Regions from separate parts of the Clostridium sp. JS66 genome, predicted to be linked through region 3. Evidence: riboswitches for the same ligand, from Rfam matches in the RefSeq annotation. Region 3 holds a riboswitch; each other region holds the start of a gene.
The links. Region 3 has a riboswitch for FMN ahead of Q6H37_RS01140 (ECF transporter S component). Riboswitches for the same ligand answer to the same signal wherever they lie in the genome.
Positions count from the first base shown of each region.

Region 1: it holds a riboswitch for FMN, as region 3 does, so the genes downstream of both, ribD (bifunctional diaminohydroxyphosphoribosylaminopyrimidine deaminase/5-amino-6-(5-phosphoribosylamino)uracil reductase RibD) here and Q6H37_RS01140 (ECF transporter S component) in region 3, are expected to answer to the same signal.
Region 2: it holds a riboswitch for FMN, as region 3 does, so the genes downstream of both, Q6H37_RS10585 (FGGY-family carbohydrate kinase) here and Q6H37_RS01140 (ECF transporter S component) in region 3, are expected to answer to the same signal.

Region 1 covers NZ_CP131467.1:838,863-846,947, reverse strand. Annotated here, with positions in the region: gene Q6H37_RS03755 (Na+/H+ antiporter NhaC family protein) at 1-410, shown strand, start outside; gene ribE (6,7-dimethyl-8-ribityllumazine synthase) at 506-970, opposite strand; gene Q6H37_RS03745 (bifunctional 3,4-dihydroxy-2-butanone-4-phosphate synthase/GTP cyclohydrolase II) at 1,014-2,216, opposite strand; gene ribE (riboflavin synthase) at 2,293-2,946, opposite strand; gene ribD (bifunctional diaminohydroxyphosphoribosylaminopyrimidine deaminase/5-amino-6-(5-phosphoribosylamino)uracil reductase RibD) at 2,989-4,101, opposite strand; FMN riboswitch at 4,296-4,414, opposite strand; gene Q6H37_RS03730 (5-methyltetrahydrofolate--homocysteine methyltransferase) at 4,550-5,185, shown strand; gene Q6H37_RS03725 (hypothetical protein) at 5,286-5,993, shown strand; gene Q6H37_RS03720 (hypothetical protein) at 6,064-6,387, opposite strand; gene Q6H37_RS03715 (MBL fold metallo-hydrolase) at 6,633-7,526, shown strand; gene Q6H37_RS03710 (amino acid permease) at 7,604-8,085, opposite strand, start outside.
Region 2 covers NZ_CP131467.1:2,233,509-2,241,593, forward strand. Annotated here, with positions in the region: gene Q6H37_RS10550 (radical SAM/SPASM domain-containing protein) at 1-363, shown strand, start outside; gene Q6H37_RS10555 (hypothetical protein) at 598-927, shown strand; partial or broken gene Q6H37_RS10560 (DNA replication protein) at 939-1,166, opposite strand; gene Q6H37_RS29565 (hypothetical protein) at 1,220-1,339, opposite strand; gene Q6H37_RS10565 (TetR/AcrR family transcriptional regulator) at 1,401-2,045, opposite strand; gene Q6H37_RS10570 (efflux RND transporter periplasmic adaptor subunit) at 2,223-3,212, shown strand; gene Q6H37_RS10575 (HlyD family secretion protein) at 3,227-3,886, shown strand; gene Q6H37_RS10580 (DHA2 family efflux MFS transporter permease subunit) at 3,897-5,453, shown strand; FMN riboswitch at 5,513-5,626, shown strand; gene Q6H37_RS10585 (FGGY-family carbohydrate kinase) at 5,860-7,383, shown strand; gene Q6H37_RS10590 (VOC family protein) at 7,516-7,878, shown strand.
Region 3 covers NZ_CP131467.1:227,546-235,630, reverse strand. Annotated here, with positions in the region: gene Q6H37_RS01145 (hypothetical protein) at 1-1,186, opposite strand, end outside; gene Q6H37_RS01140 (ECF transporter S component) at 1,255-1,878, opposite strand; FMN riboswitch at 2,005-2,122, opposite strand; gene Q6H37_RS01135 (Tex family protein) at 2,213-4,375, opposite strand; gene Q6H37_RS01130 (MDR family MFS transporter) at 4,594-6,036, opposite strand; gene Q6H37_RS01125 (MarR family winged helix-turn-helix transcriptional regulator) at 6,068-6,529, opposite strand; one part of gene prfB (peptide chain release factor 2) at 6,756-7,796, opposite strand; one part of gene prfB (peptide chain release factor 2) at 7,798-7,860, opposite strand; gene secA (preprotein translocase subunit SecA) at 7,939-8,085, opposite strand, start outside.

The sequences.
Region 1 (8,085 bases), 610 kb from region 3:
ATACAATACAGAAAAGAGTTCATTCAAGGAAAGGTGCCGAATTTGGTATCGGAATATTAGTTAGTTTAGTAGATTTATGTACGGCTAATAATACTGTTTCCATAATTATAGTTGGTTCTTTGGCTAAAGATTTATCTGAAAATTACGGTGTAGATAGAAGAAAAACTGCAAGTCTTTTAGATACTTTTGCTTGTTTTATACAAGGATGTATACCTTATGGAGCTCAACTTTTAGTTGCTTCAGGCCTTGCAGCAGTTTCGCCATTTTTGATAATGAAATATCTTTATTATCCCTATCTTTTAGGCGCTGCATCAGTGCTGGCTATAATGTTTGGATTACCTAAATTTAAAACTCCAGCTAAAAGTGGATTAAAACTAGAAGAGGAAGATTCTTCTTCCATTGGAGCTTAAGAATACATAAACTATACACTTTTTAATTATAAGTAAAAAAGGAGCTGTCTTAAAATAAGCCATCTCCTTTTTTATTTTGCAACTTATATACTATATTATTTTAATTCCTTCATTAGGTTAGCCATTTCTATAGCAGACATAGCTCCATCCCAACCTTTGTTACCTGCTTTAGTTCCAGCTCTTTCTATTGCCTGTTCTATATTATCTGTAGTAAGTACGCTGAATATTACAGGTATTTCTGATTCTAATGATACATGAGCTACTCCCTTTGATACTTCACTAGATACATAATCAAAATGTGGTGTAGAACCTTTAATTACAGCACCAAGGCATATAACAGCATCATATTTTTTCATAGCTACCATTTTTTTTGCTACTAGTGGAATTTCAAAAGCTCCTGGAACCCAACTTATTTCTATATTACCTTCTGTTGCTCCATGTCTTTTTAAACAATCTAGTGCTCCTGATAAAAGTTTAGATCCTATAAATTCATTAAATCTTCCAACTACTAAACCAAATTTTAATGTTTCTGCACTTAATTTTCCTTCATAAATTTTCATATTTATACCTCCAAATTTTAAATAAAATTAATCACTTTCTGTATTATAAATTAAGTAAGTGTCCTAGCTTTTCTTTTTTTGTTTTCATATAATCTATACTCTCTTTTGAGTATTCCATTTCTATTGGTACTCTTTCTACTATATTTATTCCATATTCAGAAAGTCCTGATACTTTTTTAGGATTATTAGTAAGTAATCTTACACTATTTACTCCTAAATCTTTAAGAATTTGAGCTGCTATACCATAATCCCTTAAATCAGCTGGGAATCCTAAGGCAATATTTGCTTCTACTGTATCCATACCCTGTTCTTGAAGTGCATAAGCTTTTAATTTATTTAAAAGTCCTATACCTCTTCCTTCTTGTCTCATATACACAAGAACTCCTCTGCCTTCTTTTTCTATTTGAGTTAAAGCTGCTGCTAATTGATCTCCACAGTCACATCTTAGAGAATGGAATGCATCTCCTGTAAGGCATTCTGAATGAACTCTTACTAATACTGGTTCATCTTCAAAGTTTTCTCCTTTTACAAACGCTACATGATGTTCTCCATTTAAAATATTTTTATATCCTACAGCTTTAAAATCTCCAAATCTTGTTGGTATATGAGCTTCAGCTGCATTTTCTATAAACTTTTCTGTTTTCTTTCTATAAACTATTAGATCCTCTATAGTTATAATCTTTAAATTATGTTTTTTTACAAACTCCATAAGCTGTGGAGTTCTTGCCATAGTACCATCTTCATTCATTATTTCACAAATTACGCCTGCTGGAGAAAAACCTGCTAATCTTGATATATCTACAGCAGCCTCAGTATGTCCATTTCTTACAAGTACTCCTCCATCTTTAGCTTCAAGAGGGAAAATATGACCTGGTCTTTCAAATTCTTCTCCTGAGCACTCTGGATTTACAAGCTTCTGTATTGTTAAAGCTCTATCATAAGCTGATATACCTGTAGAAGTTTCCACTGCATCAACAGATACTGTAAATGCTGTTGAAAACTTTTCACTGTTTTCACTTACCATGTGATTTATATTAAGTTCTCTAAGTCTTTCCTTTGTCATAGGTGTACATATAAGTCCTCTTCCAAACTTAGCCATAAAGTTTATAGCCTCAGGGGTTACCTTCTCTGCAGACATAAGGAGATCTCCCTCATTTTCACGACTTTCATCATCTATTACTACTATCATTTTTCCTTCTTTTATATCCATTAAAGCTTCTTCTATACTATTAAATTCAAATTCCATTTCTATCTCTCCTTCAACACTTTAGTTATTAACTTCTCTATAGTTAAATTTTTATTACAAATCATTAATTGATCATCTACATAAATCCAGCTTCTCTTAACATAGCTTCTGTTATTTTAGATTCTTTTTTTTCTTCCTTTTGCTTCATAAAAACTAATCTCTCTACATATTTTCCTATTAAATCACACTCGATATTTACCTCATCGCCAAGCTTCTTTTCATAGAGAGTGGTTTCTCCTTTAGTATGTGGTATAAGAGAAACACTGAAAGATTTTTCATTTACTTCTGCTACTGTAAGACTTATACCATCTATGGTTATTGATCCTTTAAGCACAATATATTTTAATGCATCATCAGGAACTTCTACAGCAACCCAGGTAGCTATATCTTCATTCTTTATGTTAACTACTTTTCCTGTGCAATCTATATGCCCACTAACTATATGTCCACCTAATCTTTCACCTAAAGCCAATGCTCTTTCCAAGTTTACTAAACTGCCTTTTTTTAAATTATTTAAATTACTTCTTCTCATAGTTTCAGGCATAACATCTACAGTAAAACTATTATGTTTAAAACTTGTTACTGTAAGACAAACTCCATTTACAGCAATACTGTCTCCAAGCTTAACATCTTCTAATACCTTTTTAGCTTCTATATTAATTTGTGCAGAGTTTGTGCCTTTAGATATACTTAAAATTCTTCCAACCTCTTCTATAATTCCAGTAAACAAAAAGCCACCTCCTTTTAAGTATTAATTACTAATCTATATATTCTAATTGTTAAAGTACCCTTCAATGAGTAAATCTTCTCCAACGTTTTTGCAATTCATTTTATTGATTAATACAGCATTCTTTAAAATTTCAATACCGTTACCTTCAACTGGAGTTTTAGCTGTAGCGCCTCCTAAAATTTTAGGTGCTATAAAGCATAATATTTTATCTACTATTTTAGAATCTAGTGCGGAAAAATTAAGTTCTCCTCCACCTTCTAAAAGAATGCTATCTATACCTTCTTTTCCTAATTCCTTCATCAAATATTTTAAATCTACTCTATTATTATCTTTAGGAGTTACTATTATTTTTATCCCCTTTTGTTCTAACTCTTCTTTCTTTTTTGCATCAAATTCTTCAGTACATGCTATTATAATTTTTCTTTTATCTAAAGTTGTAAATATTTTTGATTGCACAGGTATTGAAAGTTTAGAATCTACAATTATAGCTGTAGGGCTTTTACCATCTTCTATAAATCTAGTGGTAAGTAGTGGATCATCCTTTTTAATAGTTCCTATTCCAGCCATTATGCCCATTACTCTGTTTCTGATAATGTGCACATATTTTCTGGATTCTTCTCCTGTTATCCACTGCGATTCTCCTGTTCTAGTAGCTATTTTTCCATCCAAAGTCATAGCCGTTTTCAATATTACAAAAGGAGTTTTTTGTGTAATATATTTTATAAATATTTCATTTACTTTTTTTGCTTCTTCCTCTAAAACTCCCACAACTACTTCTACTCCATTTTTCTCTAGAAGTTCTATTCCCCTTCCAGCTACTAAGGAATTAGGATCTTTCATAGCTATTACTACTTTTTTAATGCCAGCCTTTAAAACAGCTTCTGCACAAGGAGGTGTTTTACCATAATGCGAACATGGTTCTAAGGATACATAAAGCTCTCCCCCCTTTGCCATTTCACCAGCTTCTTTCAAAGCATATACTTCTGCATGAGGTCCTCCATAAAATTTATGGTACCCTTGTCCAACTATGTTTCCATTGTTGACAATTACTGCTCCTACTAAAGGATTGGGATTTACATTTCCTTGTCCTTTTAATGCTAAATTTAAAGCCATTTTCATGTAATATTCATCTAAATTTTTTTTCTTATCGTTCAAGACTTTCCCCTTCCTCCTAATATATATTTTCAATTTAATTACTTATTTTTAAAAATTTTGAAGTAGATGATTATAAGTGTTACCAATTTCTTTTAAAATAGTTTATAAAAAAAATAAATCCCTGAAGAAACCTTCAGGGATTATTATATGCAAAACATTTAAAAGCATACTAATTGCTTATTACTAAAATTGCATCTTTCTTTCTTTTATCCAGACTTTACTGTCGGTACTGGAATCTCACCAGTTCATGCTGACTTATCAGCTCGCGGACTTTACCGCCGATCGGGAATTTCACCCTGCCCCGAAAGTTTTTATATTAAGTTTTATTACAGGTTTAATATACACCATTCTGATAATTTTGTCAATTATTAATTAAATTCTAAATTTTCAACTTAAATAGTGTATAATATACTTGTGTGTATTTGCTAATTAATGGAGGTATATGAAAATGGAAGTAGTACTAGACTTTGATTTTAAATTGGATAAGCAGCAAGTTATAGATACTTTAAAATCCTATTGTGAAACTATAACTGATGAAGAGATAAGTTCTTTATATGAAAAGCTTTTACCTAATTTATATGAATGTGTACAACCTTCTGCTATATTCACTATAGCAGAAAAAAATAAAGACTTTACTTTCGAAGTAATAGAAGATTATAAATATATCTTTTACTGTTTAGTCACTATTGGTGATAAAATTTCTGAAAAAGTAAATGAATTTTTTTCTTATGCTAAAATGAAGGAGGGAATGGTACTAGACGCTATGGCTGCTTCCTATTTGTTTGAAATAAGCTCCCAATTATTTAATCACATACACAGTAAGGCTAAAGAATTAGGATTAGGCCTTAGTTATAGAATAGCACCTGGAGATGGTGAAATTCCTCTACGGTACCAAAAAAACATTTTAGATGAACTAGATTCTAAAAATTTTCTAGATATATATGTAAACGAAGATTTTATGCTTACATCACTGCGATCTATGGCTTATATCTATGGCGCAGATAAAAATAAACCTTTAAGTAATATAGACCATGACTGTAGTAGATGCAAGAATAAGGAACAGTGCAGTATGAGAAAGAAATAGCACATAAACTCAACTTTCACAGTTTAAAAAATGCGAAGCATTATGCTTATTTCAGATTAAATATGTACACTAAAATATATTTAAGGGGTTGATGAATGTTATGAAAACTTTAACTAATGGATGCATTTTGTTGGAGGATTTAAAGTTCAATATAGAATACTCAAAGCTATACAATGAATTAAATGTTAGTAGCAAGGAACAATCTATTATACTAAAAGAGCTCATATCTGAAGCTGAAAAAATGGCTAAGCCTAAGGCATTATTTAAAAAATGTACTATAGATAAAAAATCTCATAATTCTACCTTAATTGGTTGTGAAGAGTTTTTTAGCAGAGTTATAAGTGTAAATTTACGTAATGAACTTATAGCTTTTCCTTATATAATTACATCTGGAATAGAACTGCAAAAATGGTGTGAGTCAAAGGAAGATAAACTTATCAGTAAAGTAGCCGAACATATAAGTCAATCCATTTTAATACAAGTGCATTTAGAACTACAAAAATATATAGAAATTAACTTTAGTACTGGCAGCTTAGCTAGAGTAAACCCTGGTTCTACTATAGATTGGAATATGGATGAATTAAGAAAAATATTCAAAATTCTAGAAGATCCTATGAAATATATAGGAGTATCACTTAATGATAAATTTTATATGACTCCTAGCAAAACCTACTCAGGCATTTATTTTCATAATGAGAATAATTATAAAAATTGTTTCATGTGCCCTGGATTGCAATGTCCTTTAAGAGAATCACCTTATGACAAAAATTATTATGCTGAAAACTACGAAAACTTTAAAGCAATATAAATAATTCATTCTATTTTATTTATTAAAAATGCTGTTGATATAGTAAGTTATCAACAGCATTAATTTAAATCTAATTCTTTTTCAACATTTTCTTTCTTCTTATCTTTCTATAGACCATATCTACTGTTATAGAAAGTAATAAAAATGCTGAAAATACTATATTTAATTTTTCTGATAATTCAGGTCTAAAATAAGATGCAACTTGAACCATTAATAAAACAGTTCCTACTATTATTAAATAATTTATTTTCATGTTAACATACTTTGTATCTACACCTTTTGCATCCAGCATAAGCTTCTTTCTAACAGATTTGCTATATTTCATACCTAATCCTTGAATAATACCTGTAAAAGCAAGAAGTGTCATTAGGCTAGTCATTGCTGAAGAATCCATTTTTATACCTCCATATAAGTAAATATAATATACTATTATAAATTATAGCATGCATATGCTTAAAATTCAAAATTTTTAGTGTTTTTATCATGTGTAAATTTTACCGCAATAATTCAAATTTATTTTCACATATGATATCATTATAAACAAGGCATATTCAAAAATAACCAGTCAGTATGTTACTATATTTCACTTGTTATTTTCTCTCATATACCTAAACAAAATTAATAAGGAAGTGAACTTTTATGTCTTTAGATAAAATTAAAGGAAATACATATTATATAAACTCAGTTACCAATTCTGGAATTTTTGCATTTAAGAATAAAAATTGTCTCATAATAGATACAGGTTCGAATAATTCTGATGCTAAAAAAATAGAAGATATATTAATAAAAAATAGTCTTCATCCTAAATATATAATAAATACCCATAACCACTTAGATCATTGTGGTGGGAACATTTATTTTCAAAAAAACTATCCTGGATGCTTAGTATATACCTCCTTAAAGGAAAAATTATTCATGGAAAACCAAGAAATTCAAGGAGCAATATTATCCTCCTCCACTCCTATTAAAGGAATAGATATTAGCAATAAGCCTTTGCCAGTAGACTTTATATTAGACTATGGTACAAATAAAATTAATGATGAAAAGTTCGAAATAATACCTCTTAAGGGTCATTCTATAGAGCAAATAGGAATTATAACCCCAGAAAAAGTATGTTTCTTAGGTGATTCCATATTTAGTGCAGAAATAATGGAGAAATACTCCTTCCCTTATTTATATGATATAGAAGAAAGTTTAAATACTCTAAACAGTATAAAAACAATAGATTCAGATTATTTTGTTATAAGCCATGCAGATAAAGTTTTATGCAAAGACGAAATTGCAGAACTTTGTGATAAAAATTTAAATAATATAGAAAACTATAAAAATCAAATTCTGGAACTTTTAGAACAGCCTTTAACTCGTGAGGACATTTTAGAAAACATAGCTGTTTTAAATGATCTATCTTTTAATTTTTATCAATACCATCTTAATTTAGGAGGAGTTTCTGCTTTTCTTGCATACCTTTATTCTAAAGCACTAATAGAACACTCCATAGAATCTGGTAAACTATACTATTTTAGAAAATCTTAATGCAAATTTTAGTCTTAAAAAGGAACCTTTACAAATAGTATTGTAAAGATTCCTTTTTTAATTACTTATTTATCATTTTATTTTTGTTCTTCAAAATTCATTATACTATGTTTCTTACCATATATAAAGTATAGTACAATTCCAATTGATATCCAAACTACAAATACTTGGTGTGTTAATTGTGGTAATTTATATATTAAGTATAAGCAGAATACGATTGCAATTGCTGGAGTAATAGGAACGCCTGGGCAACTAAATGGTCTGTTAACATCTGGTCTCTTCTTTCTAAGAACTATAACCGAAGCTGAAACTATACAGAATGCACAAAGTGTTCCTATATTAGTCATTTCTGCAAGTCTTCCTATTTGTAAGAATCCTGAAAGCACCATTGTTGATACACCAACTAATAAAGTACTCTTTACAGGTGTTCCAAATTTTGGATGAATTTCTGAAAATACTGTTGGTAACAATCCATCTCTTGATAATGAGAATAGTATACGAGATGAACCAAATGTCATAACAAGTAAAACTGAAGATATACCACAAACTGCACCTACTG
Region 2 (8,085 bases), 2.0 Mb from region 3:
AATAAATTTACTAAAACTAAAATTGTTGGTGGAAGAAGTCTACAATTTTTAAATGGAATTAGTGAGTGTTATAAATGCAGTGCAGCAGATGGACTAGTAGTACTTCTTGAAAATGGAGATGTAATGCCTTGTAGAAGATTACCAATTGTAGCAGGGAATATACAAAATTCAAATTTAAAAGAAATTTATTTTAATTCAAAAGTATTTAAAGATTTAAGAGATTTTAAGGAAAAGCCTAAAGGCTGTACAAAATGTAATTTTTTTAATTTATGTAAAGGTGGAGCTAAGTGTATAGCTTATGGTGTATATGGTGATTACAAAATTGGAGATTATGGCTGCATTCTTAAGAATGAAGAAGGCTAATACCTATAATATATATTCTAAGATAGACTAGCTTAGCACTAATACAGCAAGCTAGTCTGTTTTAGTTAATCTTAAAAAGAAGGCAGGTTTATAATAACAAGTTCAAGTAAGCACTTACAAAGTCCCCTCAAGATGTAAACTTTGGAAGTTAAGTAAAGTTTATAGAGAAAAATTCGATATAAATAAAGCATAGGAAAAGTGTTATATAAGCATCAAAGGAGACAGTTTTAGATTATGAATAATATTAAAGATAAATTATTTAGAATAATAGCAATTATATTAAATACTATATATGTTATTGCAATAGTGCCGGTTGGGTTTGCATTCCTTGTGGCAGGTGCAATGATATTTGATACACCAAAGTCGGCTGGAGATCCGAGGGCATGGTTATTCTTTTTTCTTACTTTATCAATACCAGTAGTAATGTTTTTAGCATGTGTAAGCTCTATTATCTTAGTATCTAAAAAATCCAACACTAAAGCGTTTTTATGCAGTATATCGCCAATAGCATACATTTCTATTATTGTGTTAATTAATTGGTTATTTACAACTATAAAGGGGTAATTTAGTTACGTCTACCTCAAACTATAATTATTCTCCTTACCGTGTATTTCTACAGTGAAATTTTTGCACATTTCTAAAATTCTACTTCCTATGATTTCATCAAAGTACAAGAGCTTTTCTACGGTGAATTCTGAAGATATTATAGGCAAATTTTTCATGTATCTGTAATTTATTATTTCAAAGGTTATATTTATATCCGATTCAGTAAGCTTGCCTTTATAGAGATCATCTATTATTAAGACCTCCTTATTTTTTACTATTTGGAAATAGCTAAGTGCCTGATTTTTGTAGTTTAGGCGTTAGTTATTCCACTTTGGTCTTCTCTTACAAGTTCATTTAAAGTTTTTCCAAGTAGTGTTTCAAATTGCTTTGCTACATCAAAAATATCTTGGTCTGCTGCTGAAGTTTTCACTTTTGAAAAGCTTTGTTTTTGATTACATCCTTTCCGTTTGCATTTCTAAAGGAACAAAAGTTCATGAATGAATAAGTGGTATAAAAATATCATCAACGATTTCACTTACTGTTTTATCAGATATAGGTTCATGAGTAGTGAGAATTTCATACCGCAATAAATCTATAGGTAGTGAAATAATTCTAGGACTAACCTTTTTAAGATTTACCTCTCCTCTAAGTTCAGCATTTTTTAAAATCGTCATCATGGATTTTGACAATGTGTCTTCGTTATTTTTACTTACTATTTGTGGTATTGAAGATATTATATGACTACTAGAGTCTACCATGAGGCCGTGTATGGTTTCGGCACTAATGGCTTGAAGAGGTTTTGCTATTTCTTCAAGCAGAATAATTACATCATTTCGAAGGTTACCTGTATTAGGAGCATCAGTAATAGGTTTATGTATATGTTTTTGTATTGTTGAAATTACAAGTGTTGGTTTATTTGGCCAACGACGATATAAAACTGCCTTATTTGTCTTTGCTCGTGCAGCAACTCCCTCCATAGTTAGATGAGAATAACCTACATTATTGAGTTCATCCCAAGCAGCTTGAAGTATTGCAGCTTCAAGGATCTTTCCACGTCGTCTAGTTACCGTATTTTTGTTTTCATCGCTGCAAGATTTAGTAGGCTCGGTAGAAAAGTTATTTTTTTGCTCATCCATATTGCTAACACCATCCTTTTGAAAAGTTTTATTTTTTCTATTGCATTTATCGTAAACTTATTATATCATACAAATAAGGAACTGTGCGTTTCTTATTTTTAAAAAGAAAAAATACATAAAAGTTAATAGGAATTGATTTTGAAAAAATAACCAATATATTGAAGGGAGTAATGATTAATGAAAAAACTAGGTTTAATGTTCATATTATCCACATTTTTAGGAATCTCCATATTAACAGGGTGCAGTAGCCCAGATAAAAGTAATGCTAAAACCACTGTAAATGTAGAACATAGTGATAAATGTGGAACAGTATATTTAATGGCAGGTAAAATTAATACCAATGAAAATGTAAATATATCCTCAAAAATTACTGCTAAAGTTGCTGAAACATATGTTGATATTGGTTCAACGGTGAAAAAAGGCGACCCACTCATGAAGCTGGATTCAAAAGACCTTGAAGCACAGGTAGCTAAGGAAGAGGCCAGTGTAGGAACGGCTCAAGCAAATTTAGCTAAAACCCAAAGCGGGTCCAGACCAGAACAAATATATAAAGCTCAGGCTTTAGTGGATAGTGCAAATGTCAGTTATGAAAATGCCAAGAAGAATTATGAAAGAAATCAAAAACTTTTTGATACTGGAGCTATTTCAAAATCTCAATTGGAGCAGTTTCAGACAGCGTTAGCTGAAGCTGAGGCATCCTATAAATCATCAAAAGCAGAATTGGATATTTTAAATAAAGGAGAAGCACAAGAAACTATTAATGTTGCAGAGTCACAAGTAAAAGAGGCTCAGGCAGCATTAGATATTTCAAAAATTCAAATGGACAATTCCGTTATTGTTTCACCTATATCTGGAGTTGTGACAGCAAAGGATATTAGAACTGGAGAATTAGCAGCAGCAGGAGCTAATTTGATGAATATCGTAAATTCTGATGCAATGGTGGTAGATGCTTATTTGCCTGCAGAATATATAAATAAAATAAAAGTTGGACAAGAAGTGGTTATTAAAGCAGTAGAAGTCCCAGACAAGGAATTTAACGGTGAAATATCTGTAATTGATTCTGTAGTTAATTTAAAAAATAAAAATATTCTTGTTAAGGTGAAGTTTAAAAATCAGGATGTAGAATTGAAACCAGGTATGTTTGCCGAAGTTGGCGTAAAAAATTAGGGAGGATGATAAAAATGAAGGAAAAACGAAAGTTAATAATTTTAGTTATATTTGTTACAATGTTAATAACCCTTGGAAGCGTAGGATATTACTACTGGCATAACAATACATATTATATTTCTTCTGAAGATGCAAAGGTATCTGGGGATTTTGTGAAGATATTACCTGAGGTGTCAGGAAAACTTGTTGAATTCAATGTTAAAGAGGGGGATAAGGTAGTGAAAAATCAAATCATTGGTCGTATTGATGCTGTTGGATTAGATGATTCCAGTATAGATGAATCCCTTTTGAGGGCACCTATGGATGGAGTAATTATTAAAAAGCAGGCAAATGTTGGGGAGTATGAATTAAGTACTTCAGCTCCTACTCTTGCCATGGTGGTAGACCCAAGCCAGTTATATGTAACTGCAAATATCGAAGAGAGTAAGGTTGAAAATATAAAATTGGGTCAGCAGGTAGATATAAATTTTGATGAGTTTAAAGAAAAAGATTTTAAAGGAAAGGTGGATTCTATAGGTAAAGCATCAAATTCAGCATTTTCTATGCTTCCCTCTTCTTCAAGTGGCACTTTTACAAAAGTAGTTCAGAAAGTACCTGTAAAAATTAAGTTGGATAAAACAGATGGTAATCTTTTACCCGGAACCAATGCAGTCATAAAAATCCATATAAAGTAGGTGGGTAGTAATGGAAAATAAAAAGAATATTTCATATAAATGGCTTACAATGAGTGTAGTTGTATCGGCACTTTTTATGGCAAACTTAGATACCAGCGTTGTCAATCTTTCCACCTCAAAAATGATGCAAACCTTTAGTGTATCCCTTGATCAAATACAGTGGGTAATAAGTGCTTATACATTGACACTGGGAGTTACTATACCATCAACAGGATATTTAAGTGATAGATTTGGATTAAAAAAAGTGTTTGTTATTGCTTTGATCTTATTTACATCTGGTTCATTAATGTGTGGTATTTCATGGAACTTAATGTCTATTATAGTAGCACGAATTACTCAAGGAGTAGGAGGAGCCTTCATTATATCACTTGGTATGACAATATTAATGACTACTTTTGATAAAAGTGAAATGAGTATGGTTGTGGGTATTATTGGTATCTGTGTTATGGCTGCTCCTGCTCTAGGCCCCACTCTTGGAGGGTATATCATTCAGAATCTTGATTGGAGGTTTATTTTCTTCATTAATATTCCAATAGGGATACTCAGTACAATATTAGCTATGATCATACTTAGAGAATCACAGCACAAAGCTTCGCAACACTTTGATATCATAGGTCTTGTGACTTCAGCTGTTGGAATGTCAGCTATTCTTTATGTGCTGGGAAAAAGTAATGTGGATTGGAGCGATATTAAAAATATAATCATAATGATAGTAGGATGTTATAGTATGTTCATGTTTGTTGTTAATGAACTGCTAATCCCTGAACCTATGCTTAATTTGAGACTTTTAAAGAATTACACTTTTTGCATGAGTAACATTATTATGAACGTTGCTTTATTGGCTCTCTATGGAGGTGTGTTTCTTATGCCTATATTTCTTCAGCAGATTAAAGGATTAGATTCTATGCAAGCAGGCTTAATACTCTTTCCTGAAGCAATAGCAACTGCAATTTCTATGACGGTTTACGGAAAAATAGGGAATAAACTGGATACAAGGATATTTGCTATATCTGCTTTGGTATTAATTGGTTTAAATAGCTACAGTATGTCCAAAATTACATTGGAAACTTCTAATACAATTATAACTGTTCTGTTAATGATAAGAGGTTTTGGAGTAGGGTTTCTTATAGCGCCAGTTCAAACAATGGGGTTTAGTGCATTGCCAAAGTCTGTAATGTCAAATGCTTCAGCACTTTTAAATACAGTAAAGCAAGTAGGTACATCTATCGGAATTACTTTGATTACAAGTATCATGCAGAGTAGAACCACAATCAATTATTCGAATTTATCTCAACAGGTAAATTATTTTAATCCCAATAGCATGAACCTGTTTAAAATGCTGCAGGGAGTTATGGTACAATCTGGAGTATCTCCAAGCGATGCTCAAGCTGGAGCATTAAGTCAGCTTTTTGGAATAGTTGCAAAACAAGCTCAGCTTCAAGCACTGAATGATACTATGTTAGTCATTTCAGTCATCACAGCAATTATTGTTATTCCCACATTTTTATTAAAAGAAGGTAAGCAATTAGAAGATGGAATGGCAAAGGGTATGGAAAAAGGAAATTAGTATAAGTCATGATTGACATGAAAAAATAACAATGCTATATTAATGGTAAAGTTATATAAAGTATCCTTCGGGGTTGGGTGAAATTCCCTATCGGCGGTATAGCCCGCAAGCCATTTGGCAGATTCGGTTAAATTCCGAAGCCGACAGTATAGTCTGGATGAAAGAAGGTGAATGAATAATATTGTATATTGTTAAATTTAACAATATGTTTATTGTGTTTACTAACCCCTAGGAAAACCTAGGGGTTATTTTTATGTTAAAAAAAGTTGGTATATAGAAATTTATTTTTACTCTATAGATGTTTTATATAGCTTTATATCAAGGTACACAATACTTTATATAAGGAAAAGAGGTGAATTTTAGTGGGAGACTTATGTGTTTAAATATCTCCTGCTAAAAATGAAAAATGGGACATTATTATCTGGGTTTTGATGCAGGTACTCAAAGTGTAAAAGTAGCTGTATATGATGAAAATATGAAATGTATAGTAAAATCATCTAATAAGACAACTTTAAAATATCCACATCCAGGATGGGTTGAAATGGATGCAGATGAATATTTTTTGCTTACAAAACTAGGAATTAAGCAGTGCATAAAACAGTTGAAAGATAAAAAAATTGATCCTGGACAAATCAAAGCAATTATGGGTGATGGAATCATCTGTGGAGTTGTTGGCATAGATGAGAATGGGAAGGCAATTACGCCTTATATAAACTACCTGGATTCAAGAACGCAAAGTGATGTTGAAAACCTTAAAAAATTGGATCTTGATATTTGGGGAAGAGAAACGGGTAATGCTGATCCAAGCTGTATGTTTCCTGCATTACATGCACGATGGATTTTGGAAAATATTAAAGAATTTCAAAAAAGAGGAAAGAAATTTGTTCATAATGCTCCTTATATTTTAATGAATCTTGCAGGTTTAAAGAGCAGTGCTGCCTTTATTGATTGGGGAACCATGTCAGGTTGGGGACTTGGATATCGTGTATATGAAAAGGAATGGTCTGATAAGCAGCTTAACATATTGGGAATAGACAAAAGTTATATGCCTAAAATTGTAAAACCCTGGGATGTTATTGGTACTCTGTCAGAAGGTGTTGCAGAGGAAACTGGATGCCCTCATGGCATACCAATTTGTGCTGGAGCGGGTGACACCATGCAGTCCATGCTTGGAAGTGGAATACTTGAAGCAAATAAAGCTGTGGACGTTGCTGGAACTTGTGCTATGTTTTGCGTTTCAACAAATGGAATTATTCCAGAACTAAGTAAGAAGGGAAGTGAATTGATTTTTAACAGTGGTACTTTGGAGAATACATATTTTTATTGGGGATTTGTTAGAACTGGAGGTTTGGCACTGAGATGGTTTAAGGATAGTATTTGTAAGAAATCTGATGACGACAGTTATTATAGAGCACTTAGTGAAGGAGCGGAAAAGGTTAAGCCTGGATGCAATGGTGTGATTTTTTTACCATATTTAACTGGTGGATATGGAGAATTTTCAAATGTTAAGGGCTGTTTTTTGAACATGACCTTAGATACTGACCAATTTGTCTTATGGAGATCTGTTTTGGAGGCTATTGCATATGATTATATGGAAATTACAAATGATTATAGAAATGCTGGAATTGAAATAAATAGAATTACCATAACTGAAGGTGGAAGTAGAGATCATCTTTGGAATCAAATTAAAGCAGACATTATGCAAAGTGAGGCAATTACATTAGAAGTTTCAGGTGGTGCTGTACTTACAAATTGTATTGTTGCTTCCTATGCAGTGGGTGATACACAGGATTTAAAGAAAGCACTTGCAGGTAACTTAAAAATCATAAATAAGTATACTCCTGATATCAATAATTCAAAAATTTATAAAGAGCATTATAAACTTAGAAAAAATGTATTAAATAATGTAGCTAGTAATGTAAAGTTGTAAAACGGTACAAATTATACAGAAGAACATGAAGCAATAAATGAAAATATGGAGTTTTAGTTACATATAAATATTTTAAATTGCAATAATATTTTATATAATTAAAGCAGAGATATTAAAGGGAGGAATTAGAATATGAAATTCTGTTGGAGTACATTAACAGTTAAAGATTTAGAGGAATCTTTAAAGTTTTATGAAGATATTGTTGGACTTAAGATTCAGCAAAGATTTAAAGGTGGACCAGGAATGGAAATTGCCTTTTTAGGAGAAGGGGAAACAAAGATAGAACTTGTATATAACTCAAATGTGAAAGAAGTAAATTATGGTGCCGATATTTCCCTTGGTTTTGAAGTGAATTCAGTAGATCAAATGATGGAGCTTGTTAAGTCAAAAGGAATAGCTATACATAGCGGACCATTTCAGCCTAATCCACATGTTAAATTCTTTTTTGTGTTAGACCCAAATGGGCTAAAAATTCAATTTGTAGAGAATATGTAGTAAAAAAGCACCAAGCTATGAATTAAGTTTTATAGCTTGGTATTTTTTTATATTACTGCTGAGTTATTTATCATTACTAATAATTTATGTGTTTAATGATATATGAAAAACAAAACTATCCATTTATACCTGAATAAGACTTTTTATAGTATAATGATAATGAAATTTACCTTAATTTCAAATAACTTACTAATATTGGAGGCACTA
Region 3 (8,085 bases):
CTTTTTCTATTATACTTTTCATTTCTTGGGTTTTCTCACTTATTTGATCTTTTATAGCCTTTGCAATGTTATCCACAATTTTTTCTTTATCAATAGTATTATTTTTACTTACATAATTCTTAATTTCCTTTTCAATGGTTTCACCTGTTTCTATTTCTTTATTTGTTATAGTATCCTTACCCTCAGTTGTACTTTTATCTTCAACTTTGTTTTCTGTTTTAATTGCAACATTACTATTTTCTAAATTTTCTCCTTTACTTTTTACATCACTATTAACTAAATTTTTGTTATCGCTTATACTTTTATCACTATTTATATTTTCGCCTTGATTTTCAATTGTATTTGTATAATTAGTATCTTCTTTGTATGTTATGTTTTCAACATTATCCCCTACTATTTGTTTTTCTTGTTCAGCGTTAATATAAATTTTTTCACTTTTTACATTTTCATCAGGTTGCTTTTGCGCATTATTCTTTAAAACCTGCTGTTCTATATTTTTAATTTCCTTATATAAATTTCCTGATCCCTTAAACATATCATTAAAACTTTTAATGTTATCTTCTGTCAAATCAATGTTATTCTCTGCAAAAATAAGTATATCCTCTTCTGAAAGGTTCTTTAATTCATTAAAAAAACTTTTTAATGTATCTTTAATTTCTTGACCTTTAAGACTATCTGGAAGTACATTTTTACTCTGCATATACTTACCTATAAATGCATTTTCCTCTTCTGGATTCTGCTTTATCTTACCCATAAAATCTACTATAGTTTTCATATTTGATATATTTTCTTTTGTTAAAGGCATCTCATGTTTTATCATTCTATTTAAAAGAGGATAGTCTTCTTTATCTACATTAATACTTTTACTTTTCAATAAAAAATCTATAGAATCCTCTTCTGTGTTGCTTTTTTTATTATCAGGATTTAGTATTTTTAATTGAAGTTTTCCATCTTCAAAACCTTCTACTTGAAATCTCATCAAACCTTGTGGTAATATATCTACACCATTTTGAAGCTTTGCTGAAAATTGCCATCCATCTAAAAGCTTTAATAAAACTTCTCCTGTTAATTTATCTAAATTCATAATTCTAGCTGCAAAATTCTGTCCAACTTCAAAGGATAATTTGCTAAACATTCTCTTGGTATTAACATTATAGGTACTATTTATATTCCATATACCTGCCATAGTATTCACCTCTTTTTTATTATCGTATGTAAGTAAAAAAAAATCCAGAGTTACCTGGATTTTTTATATTAATTATTCTTTGCAAGTTGTGTTTTACTTCTTTTTTCTTCATGAAGAATTGGCGATACACTTTTATACATAACAAATGTTAAACAAGATAATATTATTCCTTTAATCAAGTTAAAAGGCATGATAGCTAAAACTACAAAACTATTTAGGTCTTTTATATTTGGATTTATCTTATTTCCCATTGCTACTATAGCACTTATAGGGAAATGAAGCACTGTTTCATATAAAGGCAATAATATGAAGTAATTTAAAACACTAGCTGCTAATGACATTGCAACTGTTCCTACAGCTAAACCAAATATAGCTGTTCTTCTACTTTTATTTTTATTATAAATATATCCAGCTACTACTACCAAAATTGATCCTACTGCAAAGTTTGCTAATTCTCCTATAAAAGCTGTTCCTCCAACAAATAAACCATGAAGCAAATTCTTCAAAAATTCTATAGATATACCTGCTACAGGTCCTAATGCAAAAGCTCCTACTAAAGCTGGTAAATCGCTTATATCGATTTTCAAAAAACTTGGAAATAATGGTGTAGCTACCTCTATAAACATAAGTATAAATCCGATCACCCCAAGTAAAGACACCTTAACCAATCTGTTTAATTTTTCGTTTTTCATTTTTACCATCCTCCAATTAAATTTAAAAACTTAAAATAAATTCATCTTCTTTGGGATTTGATTTTTAGATGTATAATGGCATAAACAAAACCCTGATATAAAATACCAGGGCGAATAAACATTATACTTTATCTTCTTCCATCCAGACTTTACTGTCGGCTTCGGAATTACACCGAATCATACCTATTTAAGGCTCGCGGGCTATACCGCCGGTGGGGAATTTCGCCCCGCCCTGAAGACTAATTTTATTAACTTTTATGTTTATATTATAGTACAAGTTTTTTTAAAATTCAAGTAATATAACAAAATATTTAAATGTATTATTTGCTAATAATTATTTTTTCATAGTTAATGCTATTCTTTTCCTTTTTTCATCCACTTCAAGCACAGTTACTTCAACTATATCTCCAACTTGAACTACATCTAAAGGATGCTTTACAAATTTATCCGATAACTGACTTATGTGTACAAGTCCATCTTGATGAACACCTATATCAACAAAAGCTCCAAAGTCTGCCACGTTTCTTACAGTCCCTGTAAGTTGCATACCTGGTTTCAATTGAGCCATATCTATAATCCCAGTTTTCAATACAGGCTTTGGCATTTCTTCTCTTGGATCTCTTCCTGGTTTCTTCATTTCCTTTATTATATCTTTAAGCGTAGGAACACCTATTTCCAATTTTTTTGCTAATCCTTGAATACCTATATTATCTACTCTTTGATCTATATCTGATAATTTTACATTTTTCAAATCTTCTATTGTATATCCTAATGTAGTTAATAACGCCTTAGCAGCTTCATATGATTCAGGATGAACTGATGTATTATCTAAAGGTTCCTTACTTTCCATAACCCTTAGAAATCCTGCACATTGCTCAAAAGCCTTAGCTCCTAATCTTTTGACCTTTAAAAGTTCCTTTCTACCTTTGAACTTACCATTTTCTTCTCTATAGCTTACAATATTCTGTGCTATTGTTGCATTTACTCCTGAAATATAACTTAAAAGTGATGGCGTAGCTATGTTTAAATCTACACCTACACTATTTACACAATCCTCTACAATACCTTTCAAAGATTCATCTAATTTTTTAGGTGTGACATCATGTTGATATTGTCCTACACCTATAGACTTAGTATCTATTTTTACAAGTTCAGCTAGTGGATCTTGAAGTCTTCTTCCTATGGATATAGCTCCTCTTAAGGATACATTTATATCTGGATACTCTTTAGCTGCTAACTCAGATGCTGAATATACTGAAGCTCCAGCTTCTGACACAATAACATAATAGAGCTCTTTGTTTTTTTCTTCTTTAACTTCTTTTATTAATCTTACAATAACTTCTTCAGACTCTCTACTAGCAGTACCATTTCCCAAAGATACAACACCTACATCATATTTATAAACTAATTCTTTAAGTGTCTTTATAGCTCCTTCTACATCATTTTTAGGTACTGTAGCATATACTGTAGCTGTATCTAATAGTTTACCTGTATCATCTAGTACAGCTATTTTACATCCTGTTCTAAATCCAGGGTCATAGCCCAATACTGCTTTTCCTTTAATAGGAGGCTGCATTAATAATGCTTTTAAATTAGCCTTAAATATCTTTATAGCTCCTTCTTCTCCTATATCTGTGAGTTCAGCTCTTATTTCCCTTTCAATAGATGGATATATAAGTCTTTTTAATGAATCCTTTATACTTTCTTCTATATAAATATCTGTATTGTCATTTCCTTTCAAGCACTGCGATTTTAAATAGACAATTATTTTTTCCATGTCTGCAGTTACTTTAACTGAAAGTATCTTTTCTTTTTCTCCTCTGTTTATCGCAAGTATTCTATGAGCTGGAATACTTTTTACAGCTTCCTTATAATCGTAATACATTTCATAAGGAGTAGTTTCATTTTCCTTATTTTCGCCAGTAGTTTCTATAAGTCCCTCATTTTTAACTAAGTTTCTAATCCATTTTCTATATTCAGCAGTATCAGATATAATTTCGCTTATTATATCCATTGCACCTTGTAGTGCTTCCTCCTCTGACTTTACTTCCTTTTCTTCATTTATAAATTTACTGGCATATTCTTTTATGTCATCTTTAAACTCGCCATTCCATATAGCTTCTCCTAATGGTTTTAAACCCTTTTCTGCTGCTATTATGGCTCTTGTTCTTTTTTTAGGCTTATATGGTCTATATATATCCTCTATTTCGGTTAAGGTATCGCATTTCATTATAATTGTTTTTAATTCATCTGTAAGCTTACCTTGTTCATCTATAAGCCTTATAACATCTTCTTTTCTACTCTCTAAGTTTCTCAAATATGTAAGTCTTTCAAATAGATTTCTAAGAGTTACATCATCCATATTACCAGTTACTTCTTTTCTATATCTAGCTATAAATGGTACAGTATTTCCTCCATCTAAAAGATCTATTACACTTTCAACATTTTTCTTATTTAAATTAAGTTCTTCTACCAATCTATCTACTATATTTTTCATATTACTTATACTTGCCTCCAACCTTATTATCTTAATTTAAGCACCCTAAAACAGTAATAAACAAGGGTGCTTACTGAAAACATTAAGCTACTATAAGTAGCAATTTTCATTTTATTTTAAAAATGACTAATAATATATTACACCACCAACATGGTATTTGGCAAATTAATATAAGCTAACAACTTTAAATAATATTAAACTCTAGTGGTTTCTTAAATCTACTGTGTTACTGCCTTTTTATTATTTTTAATAAATAAACATATTATTACAGCAACAATAAGTACCCCTACTTCAATTGCAAAGGTATGTCGTACTCCTAAAACTAATGCCAAAGCTTGCTGCTTAGAATCATTAGGATTACTTGCAGTCATTAAATAATTCTTTTGATAAGCAGACATAATAGCAACAAATAATGAGGTTCCAAATGCCCCTGCTATTTGTTGTAATGTATTCATTATAGCTGTACCATGAGGATAATATTCTGGAGTCAATTGATTTAAACTATTTGTTTGAGTTGGTGTATTTATCATTCCAACAGCTATTAATGAAAGACAATGCAAAATAATTATTGTTGGAATAGTTATGCTAAGTGACAAACTTCTAGAAAATATAAAAAATACAATAGTTGAAATAATATATCCTGGAAGAATCAATACTTTAGGACCAAACTTATCATAAAGATGTCCTGAAATAGGTGATACAATTCCATTGATAAGTCCTCCAGGAAGCATAATAAGTCCTGCTGTAAAAGCTGTTAAACCCAAAGCTCCTTCAAGAAACATTGGTAAAAGAAGCATAGTTGCAAAGTTAACCATGTGCATAATTATAATAAGTATAGTTCCCAAGGTAAACATTGGATACTTAAATGTACGCATATCCAACATAGGTTGTTTCATATGTAATTGACGTAATACAAATATTGCTAGTGCAATGCATCCTACAATCATAGGAACAACCATTGTAGTATTAGATGCTCCTCCTATATTACTAACTCCATATATAAATCCACCAAAGCCAATAGTTGATAATACAACTGATACAACATCAAGAGTTGGTTTTGATAGTTCTGTTACATTCTCTATATAAATATACCCAAGTATAAGTGCAATAACAGAGAAAGGTGCTATGGCAAAAAATAACCATCTCCAATTAAGAGATTGTATGATTAATCCTGAAAGAGTTGGACCAATAGCAGGTGCACAAAACATAACAAGATTGAATATCCCAAGTGCCTTTCCACGTTTTTCTATAGGATTAATAATTATTAAGGTATTTATTATATTAGGTATTAAAACACCTGTTCCTACAGCTTGAATTAATCGTCCTACTAATAAAATTGAAAAAGTAGGAGCAATTCCACTTATAATTGTTCCAAGTATAAATATAATTACAGAAGCTAAAAATAATTGCCTTGTTGTAAATCTTTGAGTAAGATAAGCTGAGATAGGTATAGAAATACCCATAATAAGCATATATCCTGTACTTAACCATTGTACAGTGTTTGCAGTTATACTAAACTGAACCATCAAATTTTTTAACGCCATATTCAATACTGTTTCATTTAACATACAAAGAAATCCTGCACTTATTAACGCTATACTAATTGGTACTACTTTAAAAACCTTTTGTTGATATTGAATTTCTTCTATTCTTTCTTCCATTATATCGACCTCCTATTAAAACATTCTCCAATTACTTTTTATTACATTGTTTTATTTTTTGTTCCTCAGTACACATATTTTCATTAATTTTACTAAGAACACCTACAAACAGATCCAATTCATCTTTTGGAATACCACATATCATATTTTTAAATAATTTTTCAATAAAAGGATACACTTCTTCCTTAACTTCTTTACCTTTATCAGTAGTGTAAATTAAAAAAGCTCTTCTATCTTCGGGTGATTTTTTTCTTATAATCAAACTCTTTCTTTCTAAAATATCTAATATTCTTGTTAGTGTTGCCTGATCTTTTTCTACTTCCTTAGATAATAATTTCTGATTAATTCCTTCTTTCTCAACTAATTTTAATAATACTGCCCATTGTTCTGTCGTAATATCGTATTTTTCAAGGTTTATGGATAAATATCTTTGTATTTTTTTATTGACATAATTTATGGACATTCCAATGGATTTATCTAGAGATGTAATCATTTTTTCCTCCTTTATATGGCGAACTAATACTTGTTATAAAAATAATTGTTATACTAATAATATGTTAATCATTTATATTTGTCAAGCAATGTAATCGTAACCAATAAATTAAATAATAAAAACCCATAAATTTGTTTCACTTGCATGTGCAAATAAAACAAGTTTATGAGTTTTCATAAGTCATGTCATAAATACATTGTAAATATACTTATGATCTTCAAACACTTTAATTATATTGTTTTAAATATTCATTTATAAATTGATCTATATCTCCATCCATTACTGCATTAATATTTCCACATTCTACAGATGTTCTATGATCTTTTACCATAGTATAAGGTTGGAATACATAGGATCTTATTTGACTTCCCCAGCCCATGTCTTTAAGCTCTCCAGTTAAATCTTCTATTTTTTCCTTATGAGCCCTTTCTTTAAGCTCAGCAAGCTTAGCTTTTAACATTCTCATTGCTTCTTCTCTATTATGATGCTGACTTCTTTGATTTTGACACTGTACTACAATTCCTGTTGGAATATGAGTTATTCTAATGGCTGATTCTGTCTTATTTACATGCTGTCCTCCTGCTCCACTAGACCTATAAGTGTCAACTTTTATATCATCCGGTTTTATATCTATATCTTGATTATTAGTTAGCTCCGGCAATACTTCAATAGATGCAAATGAGGTCTGCCTTTTTCCATTAGCATTAAAAGGTGATATTCTAACTAATCTGTGAATCCCTTTTTCAGCTTTTAAATATCCATAAGCAAATTCTCCAATTATTCTTAAAGTAGCACTTTTAATTCCTGCATCCTCTGCTGGTAAAATATCTACAGTTTCTATTTTAAATCCTTTTTTTTCTGCCCATCTTGTATACATTCTGAGAAGCATTTCTGTCCAATCCTGAGCATCAGTACCTCCAACGCCTACATGGATATCCATTATGGCATTGTTCTTATCATATTCTCCAGAAAGTAATATCTCAATCCTAAACCTTTCTGTTTCATTGTCAATCTCTTCTACTTCTCTCATTATATCCTTTGATGAAGAAAGGTCATTTTCCTCTATTGCAAGCTTAGTTAAAAATTCAGCATCCTGAATTTTAGTTTCAAGTTCTTTATACCTATCTAATCTAGATTTAAGGAACCTTTCTTCACTTGTTATTTCTTGTGCTTTATCTGTATCATTCCAAAAGTTAGTTTCCTGCATTTTTCTTTGTAATTCTTCTATTTTATTTTTAGTGCTCTCTATGTCAAAGTGAATCCCTAATTTCTTTTATGATTTCATTTAAATTATTCAAAGAGCTTAATACTTCTTCTAATTGAATTACCATTTAATCACACTTCCTTTTATATAAATATAAGAAAAACTTTTTGCGTTTGCAAAAAGTTTTTCTAGAATACAATCTACACTACTCAAATCTTCCACAACAGTTTTTATATTTCTTACCACTACCACATGGACATGGGTCATTTCTTCCAACTGTTTTTTCTTTTCTAACTGGCTGCTTCTTTACTGAATCATCTTCTGCTTGATTTGTATGAATTTCTTTAACTAC